Regions from separate parts of the Salinicola sp. MIT1003 genome, predicted to be linked through region 1. Evidence: predicted binding sites of a transcription regulator. Region 1 holds the regulator's gene; the other holds the start of a gene.
The links. The regulator sigma-54, encoded in region 1, starts transcription at its own class of promoters, with help from an activator protein. The targets are predictions, from matches to a motif close to TGGCACNNNNNTTGCTNT.

Region 2: the regulator sigma-54 is predicted to act here: its motif matches at 2,575-2,592, upstream of BC443_RS14420 (HAD-IIB family hydrolase).

The regions. Positions count from the first base shown of each region.
Region 1 is NZ_MCAP01000058.1:91,977-96,579, reverse strand. Features, by position in the region: gene rapZ (RNase adapter RapZ) at 1-92, opposite strand, end outside; gene ptsN (PTS IIA-like nitrogen regulatory protein PtsN) at 95-577, opposite strand; gene raiA (ribosome-associated translation inhibitor RaiA) at 587-895, opposite strand; gene BC443_RS16355 (RNA polymerase factor sigma-54) at 1,027-2,460, opposite strand; gene lptB (LPS export ABC transporter ATP-binding protein) at 2,610-3,335, opposite strand; gene lptA (lipopolysaccharide transport periplasmic protein LptA) at 3,436-3,978, opposite strand; gene lptC (LPS export ABC transporter periplasmic protein LptC) at 3,975-4,603, opposite strand, start outside.
Region 2 is NZ_MCAP01000055.1:30,177-34,779, reverse strand. Features, by position in the region: gene BC443_RS19145 (sugar phosphorylase) at 1-163, shown strand, start outside; gene BC443_RS14425 (glycosyl transferase) at 275-1,495, opposite strand; gene BC443_RS14420 (HAD-IIB family hydrolase) at 1,656-2,501, opposite strand; gene BC443_RS14415 (2-dehydro-3-deoxygalactonokinase) at 2,706-3,665, opposite strand; gene BC443_RS14410 (2-dehydro-3-deoxy-6-phosphogalactonate aldolase) at 3,662-4,348, opposite strand.

The DNA.
Region 1 (4,603 bases):
TTGTCGATGGCATAGTAGCCCAGGTCTTCCAGTGCCTGCAGGGCGATCGATTTTCCCGAACCGGAGCGACCACTGATGATGACGAGTTGCATCTCTAGTAGCCGTTATCGCTGGGTTGGTGATGACGGATGGCATCGATCAGCGCGTCGTGCAGCGCTTGCTGAGTCTCTGCGTGACGCAACTGCTGTCTGACGCTGCCCTGATTCATGACGCCGGCGACTTCGGCCAGTAGCGAAAGGTGGGTATCGTCCGCTTCCTCCGGTACCAGCAGCACGAATACCAGATCCACCGGTTCACCATCGATCGCGTCGAAGTCGATGGCGTCCTTCAGGCGCATGAATCCCGCGATCGGCCCCTTGCAGTGAGGGCTGCGCGCGTGGGGGATGGCAACGCCGTTGCCGATCCCCGTGCTGCCCAGTCGCTCACGGCCGATCAGGCGGCTGAAGACTTCCTGGCTGTCCAGGCTGGGTGTGTTTTGGGCGATGAAGGTGCTGAAAAATTCCAGCAGACGTTTTTTGCTGCCCCCCGTGACCCCGTAAAGGGTGCGTTCGGGAGGCAGAATGCTTTCCAGTGTCATCATCAGGCGTTAACGGGCGCCGGCGCCTTGGGCGCGGGCTTGTGCCTTCTCTTTGTGTTTGACCAGTTGACGGTCGAGTTTGTCGGCCAGTGAATCGATGGCGGCATACATGTCGGTATCGCTGGCTTCGGCGTGCAGATCGCCGCCTGCGGCATGCAGGGTACAGGCTGCCTGTTGGCGCTCCTTCTCGACACTCAGGGTGACCTGAACATTGGTGATGTTGTCGTAGTGACGCTCCAAACGAACGAGTTTTTCTCCGACATAGTCCCGGAGGGCATCGGTCAGCTCGACATGGTGGCCGGTAACGTTCACTTGCATGACACACTCCTGTTGCGGCAGATGGCACTTTTGATTGTAACCCTTTTCAGGTCACTGCAAAGGCATCGTGATCGATATCGCCCGGTTTGGCGAGCCCTGGATCGATTTTGCCTCGTCGTGCAGTCGGGACGTCAGGAAAGGCGCTTGCGTTCGCTGGACGAGGGAATGCCCATGGCTTCCCGATATTTGGCCACGGTGCGCCTGGCAACGCAGATATCGGACTGGGCAAGCAATTCGACCAATTTGCTGTCCGAGAGCGGCTTCCTGGGGGGCTCTTCGCCGATGAACTTCTTGATCCGGGCGCGAATCGCCGTGCTCGAATAGCTGTCGCCTTCCCCGCGCTGACCGCCCACCTGGCTCGAGAAGAAGTACTTGAGCTCGAACACGCCGCGTGGCGTGTGGATGTACTTCTGGGTCGTGACACGGGAAATCGTCGACTCGTGCATGTCGACGCTACCGGCGATATCGGCCAGGATCAGCGGCTTCATGGCTTCTTCGCCGCGCTCGAGGAAATCGACCTGGCGCGACATGATCTCCCGGCCGACACGCAGCAGCGTGTCGTTGCGGCTCGACAGGCTCTTGAGCAGCCAGCGGGCCTCTTGCAGATGCTGGCGCAGGAAGGTGTTGTCGTCACTCTTGTCGGCGCGCTTGATCAGGGCGGCGTAGTCGGGCTGGATGCGCAGACGCGGCAGCGCCTCGGCGTTGAGCTCGATGCGCCAGCCCTCGGGGGAGGGCGTGGCGACGAGGTCGGGAATCACGTAGTCGTCGCGGCTGGTATCGAAGCGCTGCCCGGGGCGTGGTTCGAGCGTGCGGATCATTGCGATGACGCTGTCGAGTTCGTCGTCCTCGAGCCGCAGTCGGCGTTTGAGCAGTCGCCGATCGTTGCCAGCCAAGGCCTCAAGAAACTGGCGCACCAGGCGTTTGGCTTGTGGCAGCAGCGGGGTATCCGTGTCCAGCGTGCCGAGCTGGAGCAGCAGGCATTCGCGCAGGTCGCGGGCGCCGACCCCGGTGGGGTCGAACTGCTGCAGGCGCATCAGCATGTGTTCGAGATCCGCCGTGGTCACGCGGTCGCCGCGCTGGGTGCGGAGGCTGAGGGCCAGCTCGTCGAGCGAGCCGGTGAAGTAGCCGTCGTCATTGATCGCGTCGATCAGACATTCGCCCAGCTCGCGCTCGCGGTCGTCGAAATCGCCCATCGCCATCTGCCACAAAAGGTGGTCGTGCAGACTGGTGGCAGCGGCGTTGCGGTCGAAATCCGGCGCCTCTTCGCTGCCACTGCTGCTGCCCAGCGATCCGGCGGTGGCGTCCTGATAGGTGTCGCTCCAGTCGCTGTCGAGCGCCAGCTCTTCGGGAATGTCGCTGGACCAGTCGTCTTCCGGCGTCTCCTGGGTCTCCTGCTCCGAGTACGGCTCTTCCAGCTCCAGCATCGGATTGGATTCGAGCGCTTGTTGAATCTCCTGGCACAGGTCGAGCGTCGACAGCTGCAGCAGTTGAATCGCCTGCTGAAGCTGAGGCGTCATGGTCAACTGCGTGCCGACTCTGAGTTGCAGCGAAGGCTTCATGGACATGGCGAAACGGACGTCATAATCAACGAGGGAATAGCCACGTTACTGATTGATCTGACGACATGCAACGATTTATGCAAGAAACATGCCACTAAGGGCGGCTCAGGTAGGGCTGGCCGCCGGAAAGAAACAGGATAGGGCGGGAAATCGGATTATAACCGGAATTCGTGGCCAAGATAGACGTCGCGAACGCGCTGGTTGTCGAGGATGGCATCCGGGCGGCCCTCGGCAATGATCTGTCCGTCGCCGACGATGTAGGCGTTGTCGCAGATGTCCAGCGTTTCGCGCACGTTGTGATCGGTGATGAGAACGCCGATCTCCCGATCGCGGAGCTGGCGGATGATGCTCTTGATATCACCGACCGAGATCGGATCGACGCCGGCGAAGGGCTCGTCGAGCAGGACAAAGGCCGGCTCCGTGGCCAGCGCGCGGGCGATCTCGACGCGCCGGCGTTCGCCGCCGGACAGGCTCATGCCGAGGTTGTCGCGAATATGGTCGACGTGAAAATCGGCGAGCAGCCGCTCGAGCTGTTCGCGTCGCCCGGCGCGGTCCAGATCCTTGCGCGTCTCGAGAATGGCCATGATGTTGTCGGCGACACTCAGTTTGCGAAAGATCGAGGCTTCCTGCGGCAGATAACCGATCCCGGCTCGGGCCCGGTCGTGCATCGGTGCACGGCTGAGGTCGTGGTCGTCAATATGAACGCTGCCGGCATCGGCCTTGACCAGGCCGACGATCATGTAGAAGGAGGTGGTCTTGCCGGCGCCGTTGGGGCCGAGCAGGCCAACGATGCTGCCCTGGCGCAGGGTCAGGCTGAAATCGTGGACGACGCGACGTCCCTTGTAGCTCTTGGCCAGATTGGCGGCCGTTAGCGTTTTCATGGATACGGTCCTTGTGGCGACGCGGCGCAGAGCGATTCGGGCCCGGTGGGCATGGTCGGAAACAGAGCCCGAATCTTCTCTGGAGTCATGACTGTAAGAACTATTGGGACGGCTGCTCGGAAGCGTTGCGCGGCGTGAGGGTCATGCGAACGCGACCGTCGCCGCTGCCGTCGCCGTCCTGGCTGGAACGAGCCTGGACGCGGCGCGAGTCGAGATAGTATTCGACGTAGGCGCCATCGAAGGTGTCGCCGGCCTGATGCAGTTCGGCGTTGCCGACCAGTTCCACGCGGCGCTCGGCGGCATGATAGATGACGGTATCGCCCCACCCCTTGACGATCGCTTCGTCGGGGGCCGGCCGCTGTTCGAGATAGGCGCGCTCGCCACCGCCGCCCTTGGCTGTGACCTGGCTGACCTGGCCGTCGTCGGCTCGCTGGATGTCGACGCGTGCGGCCTTCAGGTTCATGCTGCCTTGCTGCATGTCGACGCTGCCGGTATAGACCGCGGTACCCTGACGGTCGTCGAGCTCGAGCTGGTCGGCGGCGATCTCGATCGGCGCGCTGGCATCGCTTTCCAGTGCCATGGTCGGAAGGCTGGTGAAGCCCAGCGCGGTAAGCACCAGGAGTTGGCCGAGTTCTCGCCTCATGATCCTTGATCCTCAGATTGCTGTGACTGGGATTGCTGTGATTGGGATTGCTGTGGCAGGTACCCCTGCACGTTATCGGTCAGGCGCATACGGTCTTCGTCGATCCAGGCGTCGAAGCGATCACCGCGCATGCGCTGGTCATGCTGACGTAACACAGAAGACGTGTCACTCCATGCGTGGGCTTCGCGGTTGTCGTAATGCAGTGTCTGCGTTTCCAGGCTCCATGCCTGTTCGGGTTGTACCAGACGTGCATTGCCTTCCAGCGTCAATTGTTCGCCGCCCCGGCTCAACTGGCCGGTATCGCTGGTTACCTGCCATTGGCGCTGCTGGTCGTCGATGAGGTAGCCGTGGGGTGTCTCGGTACGAATGACATCGTCTGCAGGCGTGTGTACCAGCCGCGGCGTATCCAGGCGTTGATAGGCACGCCCCTGTGCATCGAAGCGCGTCATTCTGGCATCTTCGAGGTAGTAGTCGGGCTCGCCGCCCGCCGTGTTGCTGATGGCGGACTCCTGCTGGTCTTCGCCGCGCTGATCCAGATAGGTCAGCCCGCCACCCAGTATCAGCAGTAGTGCCAACAGGCCGAGGCGCCGCCACCAGGGTGACTGAAATCCGGCTGTCTTGGCCA
Region 2 (4,603 bases), on a different contig from region 1:
GGCGATCTACAACATCAGCGACAAGCGCCAGCCGCTGGAGATCGCCGAGCTCTGCGAGGGCGAATGGTACGACGTGCTCAAGGATGGCAAGCGCTGGAACCCGCATCCGGAAGAACGCGATATCCTGCGCCCCTACCGCAGCCTGTGGCTGGTGCAGCCCTGACGCGTATCGGGGCGCGGTCGTGAAGGAAACGGCAACAGACCCGACGCGGGCGGTGAATCGAAACGATGGCACCGCCCGCCCAGGCTGCCGTTCGGTCGGCGGCAGCGGCGCCTACACGTCGCCGCTGTTATCCAGCTCCACCGCCTCGTAGAGCCGGTCCTGCAGGTCGGGAATGGCGGCCTGCACCCGGTTCCAGCTGGGGATGAACGGCTTGTCGCGGGGTGATTCGAAGAACGCGGCGCCGGCCTGCATGATGTTGTCGGCGAACAGCTCCACCGCTGCCTCCTCGCTGTGGCGGTCGAGCTTGAGCCCGTTCATCGCCGCGTCGTGATCGTAGGCTTCGATCAGATCCAGCGCCACGCGATAGTAGGTCGCCTTGACGGTACGGAAGCTCTCGACGCTCATCTCCACGCCGAGCGTCGCCAGCTTGCGGTACATCGCCTTGGCGATATCCATGCTCATGCGGTTCAGACCACCCGACGGATCGTCTTCCGACACCGGCTGATGCTTGTGATCGTAGGCATCGGCGATATCGACCTGGCACAGCCGCTTGGTCGAGAAGTTGCGATGCACCTCGGAAAGCACGCCGATTTCCAGCCCCCAGTCGCTGGGAATGCGAATGCCATCGAGCACATCGGCCCGCATCGAGAACTCGCCGGAGATCGGATAGCGGAAACTGTCGAGATAGTCCAGATAAGGCAGCGGCCCGTAGATCATCTTGAACGCCCGGATCAGCGGCGTGACCATCAGCCGCGCCACACGACCGTTGAGCTTGCCGGAGGCGATCCGTGAGTAGTAGCCCTTGCAGAACTCGTAGTGGAATCGCGGGTTCGCCACCGGATAGATCAGCCGCGCCAGCAGGCCGCGATCGTAGGTGACGATATCGCAGTCATGCAGCGCCACCGCCTCGGTCTTGCCGGAAGCGCGCACGTAACCGGAGCAATACCACACATTGCAGCCCTTGCCCGGCTCCAGCGGCGCCAGATTTTCCCCGGCCAGTTCCTGCTGCAGCGCCTGGAGACGCGGGCCATCGTTCCACAGGATGCGGTGATGCTGCGGCAGGCGCGAGAAGAACTCGCGTGCCTTCAAGAACTGCTCGCGATCGGCGCGATCCAGGCCGATGACGATCTCGCTGAGATAAGGCACCTTGCACAGCTCGTCGACGATGTGCGAAAGCGCCGGCCCTTCCAGCTCCGAATACAGCGACGGCAGGATCAACCCCATCGGCCGGCTGCGCGAGAACTGCTTGAGATCGGTTTCCAGCGCCTCCACCGAGCGGCGGGTGAGGTTGTGGAAGTTGGTAACGATACCGTTCTGATAAAAGTCACTCATGAGGAGTCCTCGTGATGTTGTCGTCCTGGCGTCAGTCCCTGACGCCTGCTATCGGACTATCCGTTCAACCTCATTCATCTCGACCCCATTCGTCTCGACCTCGTTCATCTCGACTCGATTCATCTCAACGCCATCCGTTTCAGGGCGAGCCGTTCGCTTATCACCCCAGCGCTTGGGTCAACCAGTGGGATACGCCTTCCGACCACCCCGCCGGTCCCTGGGCCCGGGTCCGATAGACCTGCGAACCTTCCAGCGGCATCGGTTGGCCGTGACTGGCGGCGATGACGACCGCCATGTCGGTGGCCGCCAGCAGCGCCAGATCGTTGGGGCCATCGCCCAGGCCGATCGTCCGCGGGCGATAGCCGCGCAGCGCCTCGAAGCGCGCCACCAGCCAGTCCGACGCCTGGCCCTTGTCGACCGCGCCCATCACGTGCCAGAAGCGTCCGCCGCGGGTCAGGCGCAGGCCGTCGACACGCAGTGTCTCGTGCAATGCCTGCAGTTTGATGTCGTCGTCTTCCCACACCAGCGGCTCGCTGCCTTCTCGGGCCATGGCCTGCTCGGCACCGGCGGCGCTGAGGCCGGTCAGCGCCTGAACTTCGGCCAGATCCATTTCGCCCATGCGCCGAAAGCGCAGATCGTGACGTTCACGGACCACGTCCAGGCGCCGCCGTATATAGTCGACGTCCATGCTCGGCGTCTTGACCACCAGGCCATCCGGCGAGGCAGGATCACGATCCAGCCGGGCGTGCTGCCAGGAAGGCGGCAGCCCGATCACCGCGCCGTTTTCGGCAATGAACGGGGTCTGTTCGAGCCCCAGTTCCTGGCGCAGCGCCAACAGTTCGGCGCGCGTCTTGCTGGTGGTGGGAATGACCGGAATCGCCTGCTGCTCGAGACGCGAGAGCCAGGCCGAGGCCGGCTGCCAGTCGTAGGTGTCGTGATCCAGCAGCGACCCATCGAGATCGGTAAACACCAGCATGGGTGGCTTGTTCAGAGCCGGCTGTGTCATGGCATCACCCGCATCGCTTCACCTCGTCATGTCGTACGCGATCGGCTGCTTGTCAGCAGACGTATAGGTGAAGGTAGCACGGATCATGCCAAACACGACGGCCCGGGATATTCGTGAATATCCCGGGCCGTCGTCATCGATTTCGTGGTACCGGAACGCGCAGCAATGCACCATGATGGTGCGCCGTCGCGTACGTGCGCGCCGTTATCGCCCGGCGTGGCGTGCAGCGACCGCCATTACCCCGGCCAGCGTGGCCCGGTCGCTGTCGACCGCCTCGACACGGATGCCGGCGGCTTCCAGCGCGAGGGTATAGCTCTCGCGCAGCGAATCGGCGCCGACCAGCCGCACGGTATCGAGCCCGGGGCGAGCCTTTCGCATGGCGTGTACCTCTTCCCCGATCAGCACGCCGGAGAGGAAGCTGCCCACCTGCCCTGCTTCGAGCCCGGCATAGAGATGCCGGCTGCGCGCCTCGAACAGCGCATGCATCACGCCGCCGGGGCAACCCGCCCGGGAAACGCCCAGCCGGAACGCCGACTCGTCGAACGGCGCCTCGTCGCGGGCCGGCTCCCCCGGCAAGGTGTGGAAGCGCACGGCGTGATAGAGCTCGCCGGTCATTACCGTGGTGAACTCGGTCATTCGACCGCCCTCGAGCCGCGCCCACTTGCTGTGGGTGCCCGGTAGGCAGCAATCGCCGCTGTCGACGCCCGCCAGCGCCAGCGCGCCGAACGCCTGGACCTCTTCGCCGCGCATCACGTCGACATGCTCCGGCGTCACCTGCTTGACGCCCGGCACGATCCAGACGTTATCGAGCCCGGGCGCGGCGACCACGTTGTCCGCCAGGTCGGCGGCCGTGGCCGGCAGCTCCAGCTGCGGCGCCTCGAACCAGCCCCGCGCCGAACCCACCATCCCGGCCAGATAGACCGGGACTGTTTCAGCGCCCGAAGCCGCGCCCTCGGCGCCCGAAGCCGCGCCGCCGCCATTCCGCCAGTCGTCGGTCTGCGACGCGCAGTAGTGGGGGAATTCGCTCTGGCTCAGCGCGCGCAGGCCGGAGGCCGAACGCCGGCTGTCCAGCACCTCGCCGCTGGCCGTGTCGACCAGAAACGCCCGGAAGTTGCTGGTGCCCCAGTCGATGACGATCAGACGATCGGGTGCCGCACCGCTCATGCGTCGGCCTCGCGTTCCAGCTGCTCCGCGTGGCTGGCGACTTCGCGCAGGCGGCGCCACTCCTCGACCAGCTCGGCGGCGATCCGGCCCACCTCGTCGGCGCTGCGTCCCGGCTTGTAGAGATTGCTGCCGAAGCCGAAGCCGGCCACGCCATGAGCATGCCACTCGCTCATGTTGCTCTTGTCGATACCGCCGACCGCCAGCACCGGCAAGCCCTTGGGCAGGATCGCGTTGATGGACTTGAAATAGCCCGTCCCCAGGTCCGCCGCCGGGAACAGCTTGAGCGCCGTCGCTCCCGCCCTGGCTGCCGCCAGCGCCTCGCTCGGCGTCATGCAGCCGATCATCGGCGCCAGGCCGTGCTCGACGCCCGCCCGGATCACTTCAGGGTCGGTGTTGGGCGTGATCAGCAGCGGCGCCTCGAGCGTCGCCAACCGCTCGGCATGAACCGGATCCAGCACCGTGCCGGCGCCAATCACCACGTCGTCCGGGCAACGCCTGGCGATCGCCGCAATGCTGTCCCACGCCCGCGGCGAATTGAGCGGAATCTCGATCAGCTTGAAGCCCGACGCCACCAGCGCATCGAACACCGCATCGATCTCTTCCGGCGTGATCCCGCGCAGAATGGCGACCAGCGGCCGCTCGCGCAGCGCCGATTCCAGGGCGAACTTGCGTGTCTCGTTCATTTCTCTCTCCTCGTTTCGGCCGGTCTAAATCGCATGATCGAGCGTAGCCAGCAGAGCGCCAGGTACGGAGCGCTCAAAAACCAGCCAAGCCGCGCATTTCTGGGCGCTCTGCGTCGGCGAGCGAAGACGGCTGAGCGCCAAGTACGGTGCGCTCGAGAGCCAGCCGAGCGAGCTGAAGCGCAAGGCGCCCGGCGCACAGAACCCGGAGCATATGGGGTATATGTGAGGAGTTCGCGCACCGGGCAACACTGCGAT